DNA from 3 places in the Shewanella seohaensis genome. Region 3 is predicted to be linked to each of the others. Evidence: predicted binding sites of a transcription regulator. Region 3 holds the regulator's gene; each other region holds the start of a gene.
What was found. Region 3 encodes sigma-54, which starts transcription at its own class of promoters, with help from an activator protein. Its sites were predicted from a motif close to GTTGGCACGNNNNTNGNNT; they were not measured.

Region 1 (4,598 bases), on a different contig from region 3:
GCAGGGCAGACTCGAAGGTTTAGAGCAAGGCCATACCGAGGGCTTAGCCCAAGGTCATGAGCAAGGGCTTGAGGCTGGGCTTGCTGAAGCCAAGGCATTAGTCAGCCGCTTCGAAGGGCTATTAAGCCAATTTGAAAAGCCATTGCAAATACTCGATGGCGATATTGAACATTCCTTAATGACACTCACTATGGCGCTGGCTAAATCTGTGATTGGTCATGAACTTAAAACTCATCCAGAACAAATCCTGTCGGCGCTACGTTTAGGGGTCGAATCTCTGCCAATCAAGGAGCAAAGCGTCAGTATTCGCATGCATCCCGATGATGTCGCCTTGGTGGAGCAGCTATATTCCAGTACCCAATTAAACCGTAATCAGTGGCAGTTAGAGGCCGATCCCAGCTTAAATTCTGGGGATTGCATTATCAGTAGCCAACGCTCGCTGGTGGATTTAACCCTGTCCTCGCGCATCGATGCGGTGTTTGAGTCCTTACGTAATCAACAGTCCCATTTGAGTCATCAACAGCAACAACGCCAAGCGGCTCTCGATGAGGAAAACGCTGCAAAAGTGCTATTGAGTGATGAGCTAGGTGACGAGGCGCAGAGCACCGAGTCCCTGAGTACAGAGTTGCAAGCTGATGGAGAGCAAGATGCAAAATCGCCGCCATCAACTGCTGAATAGATTGAATCATTGCATCGACAAAGTCCCGCCGTTTCGAGCCGTCGCCAGTGGTCAACTGGTGCGCGTGGTAGGTTTAACCTTAGAGGCGAGTGGTTGCCGTGCGCCTGTGGGCAGTTTGTGCTCTATCGAAACCATGGCCGGAGAGTTGATTGCCGAAGTCGTCGGGTTTGACGATGAGCTGCTGTACCTTATGCCGATTGAGGAATTACGCGGCGTGTTACCCGGCGCCCGTGTCGTCCCCCTCGGTGAGCAGGCGGGGCTGAGTGTGGGCTTATCCCTATTGGGACGCGTGCTCGACGGCAATGGTGTGCCGTTAGACGGTCTTGGCGCATTATCGACCGAACAGCAGGCGCCAAGGCACAGTAACGCCATCAACCCACTTTCTCGCCGTGCGATCACCGAACCACTCGATGTGGGTGTACGCGCCATCAATGCCATGCTCACCGTTGGTAAGGGCCAACGTATGGGCCTATTTGCAGGCTCGGGTGTGGGTAAGAGTGTGCTGTTAGGGATGATGACCCGGGGCACGACAGCTGACATCATTGTGGTGGGGCTCGTCGGGGAGCGTGGCCGCGAAGTTAAAGAATTTATTGAAGAAATCCTCGGTGAAAAGGGCAGAGCACGCTCTGTTGTGGTGGCGGCGCCCGCCGATACCTCACCCTTGATGCGTCTTCGTGCCTGTGAAACCTCGACTCGTATCGCTGAGTATTTTCGTGATTTAGGCTATAACGTACTGTTATTAATGGATAGTCTGACTCGTTACGCCCAAGCGCAGCGTGAGATTGCTCTGGCCGTAGGTGAACCGCCAGCGACTAAAGGTTATCCACCTTCGGTATTTGCTAAATTGCCGCGTTTGGTTGAACGGGCGGGTAATGGCGGGCCTGGACAAGGTTCTATCACCGCATTTTATACTGTGTTGACTGAGGGCGACGATCAACAGGATCCGATTGCCGATGCTTCACGGGCGATCCTAGACGGCCATATTGTGCTATCTCGCTCACTGGCGGATTCTGGGCATTATCCTGCAATAGATATTGAGGCTTCGATCAGCCGTGTGGCCCCAATGGTGATTTCGAACGAGCACTTAGAAGCCATGCGCCGTGTCAAGCAGACTTATTCCCTCTATCAACAGAATAAGGATCTGATTTCGATTGGTGCCTATGCCCAAGGCAGCGATCCGCGAATCGATAACGCTATACGCCTGCAACCTGCGATGAATGCTTTCTTACGGCAGACCATGCGTGATGCCTTTAGTTTTGCCGATAGCCAAGTCATGCTTGGGCAACTCGCGGCGCAATGTAAATAATCGAGACTGTTATGGCGAATGCCGATCCCCTCTTACTGGTGTTGAAATTAGCCCTCGATGCAGAGGAACAGGCCGCGCTGCTGCTAAAGTCGGCGCAACTAGAGTGTCAAAAGCGCCAAAATCAATTGGATGCACTCAACAATTATCGCTTGGACTATATGAAGCAGATGCAGTCTCAGCAGGGCCAAGCGATTAGCGCCAGCCATTATCACCAATTCCACCGTTTTATTCGGCAAATCGATGAGGCCATTGCGCAGCAAAATCGTGTGGTCGCCGATGGTGAGAAACAGAAAAATTATCGTCAGCAGCATTGGCTCGACAAGCAAAAGAAACGCAAGGCGGTTGAATTGCTCTTGGATAATAAAGAGAAAAAACGCCAAGCTCTTGAGTTGAAAAAAGAGCAAAAGATGACCGATGAATTTGCCTCTCAGCAGTTTTTTCGCCGCAATAAACCCTAACCCAAGCTCGCCATTGTGCGTGTAAGTTGTTTCTTCGATATGTAACCCTCACCTATTGGCACTTTATTTGCTTGCTTTATGCCAGAGATGGCCAAAGCCGCATAAATTGACGTTTGCCCTACTTTTTTATGTCTTCGGGTGAATGTTTAGGAGCTGATATGCAACAAATGAACAATATCCTATTAGCGTCAAGCGCGAAAAATAGCGCTAGCTCAAGTAAAGCATTGACTCAAGATACTAATAGTGAAGACTTTTCTGCAGCGTTGGCTTCAGTCACATCCGTATCTTCACCCTCGACTAAACCCCCAGTGTCTCAGGATGTGGCCGTCAAATCTTCCAGAGCGGAAGCCAGCACTGACGATACAAATACCGATGATGACGCCGATATCAACTTGATTTTCGCCCAGATTGGTATGGCAAATGAGATGAAGAAAGCGGCAGCACCGGGCGAGTCTTTGCCGCTTGAGGCTGATATCACGGCAACGAATGATGCCGATACCGACTCATCCTCGTTATTGGTCGATGCTCAATCTCTGACCGACAGCTCTATTGTTGACGGCACTTTTCCCGATGAAATGGCTAAGTTCGTTCAGGCCACTAACACTGGCCTTGGCGATAACAAACTGAAGGTTAGTACTGAATCAGAAGACTCTGGGGCAGTCGCTCCAAAGGCGGCCGGACAAAATACAGTGCAAGCCACCGCACAGCTATTACAGCAACAAACCTCACAACAGAACGCCGTTGATGCTGAAAGTGTAGGACTACCGATTCCAGCGGCTGATGTCGATGCTTTGGTTGCGGCCGTGACTGTAGCTGAAACGGATACTCAAGGCACCTCAGTTGATGATCCGCATTTGATTGATGATGCAGCGTTACTTACCGGTCTGCGCAGCGAAAAGTTCGTTAAACCGCCCGAGAATCATATTTTACCCATCAAGGGTGAGCCCGTGTTGGGGGGAAAAGAGCTTGGTACCACAGACATTGGCGCTAAGGCGATAAATATGTCGACGCAGCCTGCAGATAAAGCACTTGCATCCCAAAGCATGGTATCTCAAGCCGTTGATAATCAAACGCCAATCAAAGCGGCCAATGCCTCTGCGAGTGATGTATTAACGACGAATGCGGCTACAGCCGCGAATACTAACGATCTTAATACCTTAGGCACGAATGCAGCGACTAATGTCTCAGGTACCACAGCCATCGATCCGAGTCTTACTGCCGACAACCCATCCCGCGCCGAGATTTCCGCAGGCTTTTTGCTAAAAGACGCTAAGTTAGCGGTTACTCTCGATGCACAGCAAGATAGTAGGGTTGCTGCTTTAAGTTCAGGTAGTGAAGAGGCGGGCAGCGAGTTTAAGCCTGTGGAATTTAAAGCGGTATCTTCACTGCATTCTTTGGCAACGCCGGTAACCCAGCGTCAAGATATTCAACAAGTGCAGCTTTCCTTGCGCCAAGGTGTAGAAACTCAAAACCAAATGCAGGAGATGATCCAGCGCTTCTCGCCTGTGATGAAGCAGCAATTAGTGACTATGGTGAGTCAAGGGATCCAACAGGCGGAAATTCGCTTAGATCCGCCAGAACTTGGGCATATGTTGGTTAAAGTACAAGTACATGGCGACCAGACACAAGTGCAGTTCCATGTCACACAATCGCAAACCCGCGATGTTGTAGAGCAAGCCATTCCTCGCCTACGTGAATTATTACAGGAGCAGGGAATGCAATTGGCCGACAGTCATGTTTCTCAAGGGGACCAAGGTCAACGCCGCGAAGGGGGATTTGGTGAAGCGGGTGGTTCGAGCGGTGGAAATGTGGATGATTTCTCGGCAGAAGAGCTAGATTTAGGTTTAAATCAAGCAACTAGTTTAAATTCAGGTATAGATTATTACGCTTAAGAAGGTAACCTATAGTAATAAAGCGGATTATGCGCCAAGCCCTGATCCCATTCCCGAATTTAGCCAATTAAAGAGTACAGAAAATGGCCAAGGAAGAATCATTAGAACTTGAAAGCACCGAAGCGCCTAAAAGTAAGAAGAAGTTTATTTTTATCGGTGCGGGCGTGTTTGCAGCCCTGTTGATTGGGGGCGCCCTGTGGTTTTTCCTCGGTAGCAGTGATGAGGCGCCCGAAGCTGCCGCCGAAGGTGCTACAGCAACGGAG
Region 2 (4,598 bases), on a different contig from region 3:
GTTCGGGCTAATTCTTGGCCCCATTTTAATTATGCTAGGGCTATTTAATGTGGGTTATTTACTCGCTGGTGCCGCCTATTCTTCAATCATATCCACAGAGAATCATTATCGAGAGTTTATTTTACTGATCTCAAGCACCATCTGCGGCGTTGCCATTTTGCGCCACGCACTAAAAAGAAAATCCTAACAACTCCGCTCAAATACAGCATAAAAAAGCCCCGCTAAGTTGCCTTAGCGGGGCCTTATTCATTCACTGGGCAGTCACTTTACGCGACCACACAACCACCATTAGCCGCGGCTAGCGCGCTTACGGTCGTTTTCAGTTAAGTGTTTCTTACGAACACGGATGCTCTTAGGTGTTACTTCAACTAATTCGTCATCATCGATAAACTCAAGCGCTTGCTCAAGAGTTAAGGTGATTGGCGTAGTCAGTACTTGAGCTTCGTCAGTACCAGAAGCACGCATGTTAGTCAGCTGCTTACCTTTCAGACAGTTAACTGTCAGGTCGTTAGAACGTGAGTGGATACCCACTACTTGACCTTCGTAAACTTCGGCAGCGTGGCCGATAAACAGACGACCGCGGTCCTGCAGACCGAACAGTGCGAATGTCAGCGCCTTACCGGTCGCGTTAGAGATCAATACGCCGTTAGCGCGTTGACCGATATCGCCACCTTTGTGAGGACCGTAGTGATCGAATGAGTGGTAAATCAGACCAGTACCAGAAGTAGCAGTTAAGAACTCAGTTTGGAAACCGATTAAGCCACGGCTTGGGATGATAAAGTCAACGCGAACGCGACCTTTACCGTCAAGCTGCATGTCTTTCATTTCGGCTTTACGGATACCCAGTTTCTCAATCACTGTACCTTGATGTTCTTCTTCAACGTCAACGGTCAGGGTTTCGTATGGCTCACACAGTTCGCCATCGATGGTTTTTAAGATAACTTCTGGGCGAGAAACTGCTAATTCGTAACCTTCACGACGCATGTTTTCGATCAGGATAGATAAGTGTAATTCACCACGGCCAGATACCGCGAAACGGTCTGGGCTGTCAGTTTCTTCAACACGCAGTGCCACGTTGTGCACTAATTCCTGTTGCAGACGCTCAAGAATGTTACGTGAAGTGACGTACTTACCTTCTTTACCTGCGAAAGGTGAAGTGTTGACTTGGAAAGTCATGGTCAGCGTTGGCTCATCAACTGACAGTGCAGGCAGTGCTTCAACGCTACCGGCAGCACACACAGTATCAGAGATTTTCAGCTCGCCTAAACCGGTAATAGCAACGATGTCGCCAGCGTTAGCTACGTCAACTTCGGTACGATCTAAGCCCATGTAACCTAATACTTGGCCCATTTTGCCGTTACGCACTTTACCGTCGGCACCGATCACGCTCACCTGTTGGTTTGCTTTGATGCTACCACGCTTGATGCGACCCACGCCGATAACACCCACATAAGAGTTGTAATCGAGCTGAGAAATTTGCATCTGGAATGGACCTTCAGCGTCAGCTGCAGGTGGAGAAACTTTTTCAACGATAGTTTGGAACAGTGGCGTCATATCTGCGCTCACTTCATCCGGATCTAAAGTTGCAAAACCGTTTAATGCCGAGGCATAAACGATTGGGAAATCTAATTGCTCATCGGTCGCGCCTAAGTTGTCGAACAGGTCGAATACTTGGTCGATAACCCAATCAGGGCGAGCACCAGGACGGTCAATCTTGTTGATCACAACGATTGGCTTTAAACCTTGAGCGAACGCTTTCTTGGTTACGAAGCGAGTCTGTGGCATTGGACCGTCAACGGCGTCAACCAGCAGTAATACTGAGTCCACCATAGACAATACGCGCTCAACCTCACCACCGAAGTCGGCGTGGCCTGGGGTGTCTACGATGTTAATGCGGTAGTCATTCCACTTGATGGCAGTATTCTTTGCCAGAATCGTGATCCCACGCTCCTTTTCAAGATCGTTGGAGTCCATCACCCGCTCAGTAGCTTCTCCCCGGGTTGCAAGGGTTCCTGATTGCGACAGCAGCTTGTCAACCAGGGTCGTTTTGCCATGGTCAACGTGCGCAATAATGGCGATGTTACGTAAATTCTCTAGCACGGATAAACCTCTTACCATCAAACAAAAATAGGGATATTTCAATATTCGTTATAGCAATCTACGTTGAGTCGCCATAAAAAAGCGTGACATTCTACTCCAGAGCGGCCTCGCCGCACAGGATTATTTTTGAACACTTATAAAACAATTTTTTGAGCACAGTGCTCAAAAGGTACTCTCTTGCCCAAGTCAAATAGCCTAAATGCACCGTTAATGCGCAGGCGATTCGCCAGTTTATCTTGTCATCAACTAAGCTAAGCAGCTGAATTCACTGTTTTTCACTCAGTGCAGCTTTTGCTGCCCAGCCCAAAGCCGCCATAAGTATAGTCAATCCACGCCATCAAGCCGTGATGCGCCAGAGTGAGCCATAAAAATAAGCGCCTCAGGCATCAATTAGCGGTTTCTGCGGATGACTTTGGCCTCAGTTTCAACAAACTCTATTCCACATTGTGAACAACGACATTAACGCCATGAAAATTAAGCACTATTCAATATTTCCAGCAATAACCGCCCCGCGAAAAACAGCTTAGGTTGCCACAGTTTTGTGACATTATTACGGGCGATTGAAATAGTGAGCTTGTACGGTTATCTCGCCTCACTAATGTGCTAAATTCGTTGTGCTTTGTTTGGTTTCGAATCTTGTCAAAAGCCAGAATTGAGATATCAATCCGGCTTGCCTCTGAGCTTAATGGGCCGACGAGTTCGGGATAAATGGGCGTTGCGAGATTGCACTCAAGTTGCTTGCACTAAAATGGTGTTGTAACGGTGCGCACCAAAATGGATTAATGCACCAAAATGCCACATGCAAACGCACCAACATAGTGCAGCAAGATATAAATTGTTGTGCACTAAAATATATAGCCTTTTATTATCAACACCTTAAATTGTTGGCATAGATATCGCTACATAGCTTGTAAGTTTGGCTCAAGCGCGACTTGAGTTAAAAGATTATAGAAGGGACATCCCTTTACCCTACCGGAGACTTGAGAATGTCAGTTGAATCAGTTTTAAAGCAACTTGAAGAATTAGAAGTTAAGTTTGTTGATTTACGTTTTACCGACACCAAAGGTAAAGAGCAGCACGTATCTATCCCTGCTCATCAGGTAGACGCTGATTTCTTCGAAGACGGCAAAATGTTTGACGGTTCGTCAATCGCTGGCTGGAAAGGCATTAACGAATCAGACATGGTGCTGATGCCAGACCCAACCACGTTTGTATTAGACCCATTCACCGAAGAAACCACTGCACTGATCCGCTGTGACATTCTCGAGCCAGGCACTATGACTGGTTATGACCGCGACCCACGTTCTATCGCGAAAAAAGCGGAAGAATACTTACGCTCTACCGGTATCGCTGACACTGTATTAGTTGGACCAGAACCAGAATTCTTCCTGTTCGACGACGTACGTTTCGGTACTGACATGTCTGGTTGTTTCGTGAAAATCGACGCTAAAGAAGCGGCATGGAACTCTGGCACTAGCTACGAAGGTGGCAACACTGGTCACCGTCCATTCGTGAAAGGCGGTTATTTCCCAGTAGCTCCTGTTGACTCATCACAAGACTTACGTAGCGCTATGTGTTTAGTGCTCGAAGAAATGGGTCAAGTCGTTGAAGCTCACCACCACGAAGTGGCGACTGCGGGTCAAAACGAAATCGCAACTCGCTTCAACACTCTGACTAAGAAAGCGGACGAAATCCAAATTCTGAAGTACGTAGTACACAACATGGCTCACGCCTACGGTAAGACTGCGACTTTCATGCCTAAGCCAATCGTTGGCGACAACGGTAGCGGTATGCACGTTCACCAATCTCTGTCTAAAGACGGTGTGAACCTGTTCGCAGGCGACAAATACGCTGGTTTAAGTGAAACTGCACTGTACTACATCGGTGGTATCATCAAGCACGCTCGCGCGCTGAACGCTTTCACTAACCCAAGCACTAACTCTTACAAGCGTTTAGTACCACACTTTGAAGCGCCAGTGATGTTAGCTTACTCAGCACGTAACCGCAGCGCTTCAATTCGTATTCCAGTGGTACCAAGCCCTAAAGGCCGTCGTATCGAAACTCGCTTCCCAGATCCACATGCAAACCCATACTTAGGTTTCGCAGCGCTGCTGATGGCGGGTATCGATGGTATCCAAAACAAGATCCATCCAGGCGAAGCTATGGATAAAGACTTGTACGATCTGCCAGCTGAAGAAGCGGCTGAAATCCCACAAGTAGCGACTTCATTAGAAAACGCGCTTGAAAACCTGCAAGCTGACCACGAGTTCTTAACTCGCGGCGGTGTATTCAGCGAAGATTTCATCCAATCTTACATTGCACTGAAATCTGCAGAAGCTGAGCGTGTAAGCCGTACAACTCACCCATTAGAGTTCGAGATGTACTACAGCCTGTAATGGCTAACGGCATCGATTAGCAGCACAAAATCTAACAGCCCCGACGGTCTTCTGTCGGGGCTGTTTTGTCTCTATCGCTCTGTGACTCCCAAGTATTCCCCT
Region 3 (4,598 bases):
GAATCAATGCGATATCCGACGCCGCCATGTTTTGCAGCATTTGCCTGACATGCACAAACATACCGCTATTGAGGGCATGGCTCAGTTGGTCGAGACGTTGTTCGACTTGTAAACTGTCTGAGGCTTCTACAGGCATGTTTCCTCCAAGGTGGCGACGTGGATGGGGCGTTTGGCTGTTGAGGACTTAAGCCAAAGGACTTAAGCCAAAGCGCAGCAGTATATTGTAATTGAGCGCACGGGAGGGCGTCGAGTCACAAATGTGTTTTACTGGTATAAGGTGCTGAAATCAAAACCAAACAGGGTACTGAATAGCTGTAGGGGGCATAGAGATGAGATGTCGAGGCAATTAGCAGGCTTCGTCGAACTTAGCGTCGATAAGCGCGCAAATGGCATTGAGAGCGGGCTCCGCATCTGGGCCTTCGGCAATCAGGGTAATGGTTTTACCCATACCGGTTTCCAGCATGAGTAGTCCTAAAACACTGGCGGCAGAGGCCTGTTTTTCACCTTGGATCAGCGTAATGCTGGCATCAAACTCTGAGGCCAACACCACGAGCTTTGTCGCGGCGCGGGCATGTAAACCGAGTTTATTGCAGATGGTGATTTGGCGCTCAAGCTTTGGCATGGCTTAACTCTCGGTGGCGGGCATTCACTTTGTGTTTGCCGTTGCTAAAGCGTTTAGCTAGCTGTTCGGCCACGTAAACCGATCTGTGTTGGCCGCCGGTACAGCCGATGGCGATGGTCAGATAGCTGCGATTATTACGCTCTAAGTGAGGTAACCAAGTCTCGAGTAAATTCTCGATTTGCCAGATGAACTTATTGACCAGCGGCTGGCGATTTAAAAACTCGGCAACGGGTTCATCTAAGCCGGTTAGGGGGCGCAGCTCGGGTTCCCAATGGGGATTGGGTAAAAAGCGCACATCAAACATAAAGTCGGCTTCGGTTGGCATACCATGCTTAAAACCGAAGGACTCGAAGTTGATCACCAGTTCCTTATCGACACTGCCAAGCAGGATTTGCCGCACTTGGTCGCTGAGTTCATAGATATTCAGATTCGAGGTATCTATGTAGTGATCCATCTGCTGTGACAGGGGCTCGAGCAATTTTCCTTCAAGTTTGATGGCTTCTTGCAGTGATACTCGGCTCTTAGATAAGGGATGTAAGCGCCGAGTCTCGCTGTAGCGCTTTAACAGTACTTTATCGCTGGAATTTAAGAAGAAGCTGGTAAGTTCAGTGCCCTCTGGCAGGCTTGCGAGCTGTTTGACGAGTACCTTGTCTTGCTCCGGCAGGTTACGCACGTCGACGCTGATGGCGACGAGATCGTTACTGCCCTTGAGCTGTTCGAGTAAGCTGCCAATCAGCGGCAACGGAAGATTATCGACACAATAGTAGCCGAGATCTTCAAGCACTCTTAGTGCGACCGATTTGCCTGAGCCTGAGCGCCCTGACACTATGACCAGTTTCATCCAGTGATTACCTGATAGAGTTCCGTTTCATCATGCGTCTTGCGCAATTGCTTCAATATTTGTTTGTCGCTGAGCTTTTCAGCCATGCAGGACAAAGTGCTTAAGTGCTGTTGACATTGGTCAGCAGGCACCAGCAGCGCAAATAAAATGTCGACAGGTTGTTTATCGATAGCATCAAAGGCTATCGGCTCCTCACATTTCACCAATATGGCTATGGGTTGTGTTATATCGGTTAATCGACCATGTGGAATGGCGATGCCGTTACCTATACCTGTGCTCCCCATCTTTTCGCGCGCCACTAGGCTTTCGAAGATCTCTTGAGATGAGAGGGTGGGGTACTGGGCAGCGGCTAAGTCGCTGATAAGTTCCAGTACCTTTTTCTTACTGCCCGGAGTGGCGCAGGTCGTGCATTCCGGCCGCAGTATGGTACGAAGTTCCATTGCTAGTGTTTTGTTAACTTCTCTTTGTGTTTAATAACCTGACGATCAAGCTTGTCTATCAGGACGTCTATGGCAGCATACATATCTGCATGCTCTGAAGTCGCGAAGACTTCACCACCGGTGAGGTTGATTCTCGCTTCGGCAATTTGTTGCATTTTCTCAACATTGAGCACAACGTGCACATTATTGATCTGTTCGAAATGACGTTCAAGTTTTGAAAACTTTTCCTCAACATAAGCCCGTAACGATTCAGTAATCTCGATATGGTGTCCACTCAGGTTTATTTGCATATAAACGTCCTCCGATTTCCACTTTAGGCTATAAACTTTTACGCTGATTGGAAGGGGGAATAAGCATCGCTTCTCGGTACTTCGCAATGGTTCTGCGCGCAACGTTAATTCCCTGTTCTGCCAGAAGCTGTGCCATCTTGCTGTCGCTTAATGGTTTTTTCTGGTTTTCCGCTGCAACCAGTTTCTTAATGAAGGCTCTGATTGCCGTGGATGAGCACTCACCGCCATCATCAGTCCCGACGTGGCTTGAGAAGAAATATTTTAGTTCAAAAAGTCCCTTTGGGGTATGCATGTATTTTTGTGTGGTCACCCGTGAAATGGTGGACTCATGCATTTCTACCGCCTCGGCGATATCGTTCAGGACCATAGGTTTCATGGCTTCTTCACCGTATTCGAAGAAGCCCTGTTGATATTGCACTATGCAGTTTGCCACTTTGAGCAGTGTTTCGTTACGGCTTTCAAGGCTTTTGATAAACCACTTGGCTTCTTGCAGATGCCCGCGGATAAATTGGCTATCGGCTTGGCTTTTGGTGCTGCGTGCCATGGCTGCATATTGCTGATTAACATTGATTTTTGGCATGCAGTCTGGATTTAACTCGACCACCCAGCGACCGTTTTTCTTCGACACCGATACATCGGGGATGACATATTCTTCATCAACAGGGGTGATGAGCAAACCGGGGCGAGGGTTTAAGGTTTGGATCAGCGCTATGCTGTCCCTTAACTCGTCCTCTTTAAGTTTGGTCTTACGCATCAACAACCTAAAGTCGCGGGCAGCGATCAGATCTAAATGATCTTTGATCAACATGCGGGCGTTTTCGAGGTGTGGGGTATCCGGCGAAAAATGGGAGAGTTGGATAAGCAGACATTCGCTTAAATCCCTTGCGGCGACACCAACGGGATCGAAGTGTTGAATACGCTTGAGTACGGCTTCGACTTCATCCAGTTCAATCTCTGGATTGCCCATGGCCTCGAGGATATCTTCAGTACTTTGAGTGAGATAACCTTGATCGTCGATGGCATCAATAATCGCGGTGGCGATGGCTAAGTCGGTTTCAGAGAAGGGCGTGAGGTTTTTCTGCCATTCTAAATGTTCGTACAGGCCTTCACTGGTTTCCCCTTGGAAGGGCATGTCATCTTCACGGCTGGCACCAGAACCTGAGTTTGGCGAGGCGGTAAAGACTTCATCCCAAGTGGTGTCCATGGGCAGTTCTTCGGGCAGAGATTCTTTGGTCAACGACTCGGCAATGTCCACGGTGGAATTGTCTTGTTCCTGTGGTTGGGCCGTCGTTTCGCTAAAGTCGGTATCGGCGATATCTTGCTTACGTTCGGTAGGCGCGTCGAATTGCTCCTCTTCCAGCTCGAGAAGAGGATTAGAGTCTAAGGCTTGCTGGATCTCTTGCTGCAGTTCCAATGACGACAATTGCAACAGACGAATGGCCTGTTGAAGTTGTGGCGTCATGGTTAACTGTTGACCCAGTTTGAGCTGGAGTGACGCTTTCATGTTACCGCTGATCCCTACGTTATTATTTTGAATTTAGGCCGCTTGTTATCATATTGATGGCGCTTACTAAGCCAAAATCCAAGGCTAATTGGCTCTGTTTAAGTAACTATAGCCTGAATTGTTCACCTAAGTACACAGCCCTAACTTGCTGATTGTCTAAGATCTCTGCGGGAGTTCCTTCGGCAATCAGGTTTCCGTGACTAACAATGTAGGCATGTTCACAGACGTCTAAGGTCTCGCGCACATTGTGGTCTGTGATCAGTACCCCAAGGCCTCGGCTCTTGAGTTGTTCGATGATTTTCTTGATATCGATAACCGAAATCGGGTCGACACCGGCGAAGGGTTCATCGAGCAGAATAAACTTAGGATTGGCCGCTAAAGCGCGGGCAATTTCGACACGGCGACGTTCACCGCCCGATAACGACATGCCTTGGCTATCGCGAATATGGGTGATATGGAACTCTTCGAGCAGATGTTCCAGCTCTTCTTCGCGTTGATCGCGATTGAGCTCTTTACGGGTTTGCAGTACCGCCATGATATTGTCGTGCACGCTCAGCTTGCGAAAGATACTGGCTTCCTGTGGCAGGTAACCAATACCTTTGCGGGCGCGCAGGTGCATGGGATCGGCGGTTAAATCATCATCGTCGATAAAGATATGGCCTTTATCGCTTTTGACTAAGCCCACGACCATATAGAAGGTGGTGGTTTTACCCGCGCCGTTTGGGCCGAGTAGGCCGACGACTTGACCCGTTTTCACCGTCAGGCTGACATCTTTCACAACCTGACGACTCTTATAACTCTTAGCGAGATTCTGTGCTTTTAAGGTGATTTGGGTCATTTAGAGTCCTGTTTTTTCACAGGTTTGTCCGCGGGCTGGTTCTTGAGCTCTTCCTGATAGTTG

Region 1: a site for sigma-54 is predicted at 2,498-2,516, ahead of L2713_RS05850 (flagellar hook-length control protein FliK). Genes of this name have one in related genera too.
Region 2: a site for sigma-54 is predicted at 2,984-3,002, ahead of glnA (glutamate--ammonia ligase). Genes of this name have one in related genera too.

The regions. Positions count from the first base shown of each region.
Region 1 covers NZ_JAKILE010000004.1:86,402-90,999, reverse strand. Annotated here, with positions in the region: gene fliH (flagellar assembly protein FliH) at 1-679, shown strand, start outside; gene fliI (flagellar protein export ATPase FliI) at 648-1,985, shown strand; gene fliJ (flagellar export protein FliJ) at 1,997-2,443, shown strand; gene L2713_RS05850 (flagellar hook-length control protein FliK) at 2,602-4,335, shown strand; gene fliL (flagellar basal body-associated protein FliL) at 4,419-4,598, shown strand, end outside.
Region 2 covers NZ_JAKILE010000013.1:85,441-90,038, forward strand. Annotated here, with positions in the region: gene L2713_RS15235 (hypothetical protein) at 1-187, shown strand, start outside; gene typA (translational GTPase TypA) at 289-2,100, opposite strand; gene glnA (glutamate--ammonia ligase) at 3,087-4,496, shown strand.
Region 3 covers NZ_JAKILE010000001.1:465,316-469,913, reverse strand. Annotated here, with positions in the region: gene mgtE (magnesium transporter) at 1-136, opposite strand, end outside; gene L2713_RS02060 (HPr family phosphocarrier protein) at 347-622, opposite strand; gene rapZ (RNase adapter RapZ) at 609-1,463, opposite strand; gene ptsN (PTS IIA-like nitrogen regulatory protein PtsN) at 1,460-1,903, opposite strand; gene hpf (ribosome hibernation promoting factor) at 1,906-2,193, opposite strand; gene L2713_RS02040 (RNA polymerase factor sigma-54) at 2,222-3,697, opposite strand; gene lptB (LPS export ABC transporter ATP-binding protein) at 3,804-4,535, opposite strand; gene lptA (lipopolysaccharide transport periplasmic protein LptA) at 4,532-4,598, opposite strand, start outside.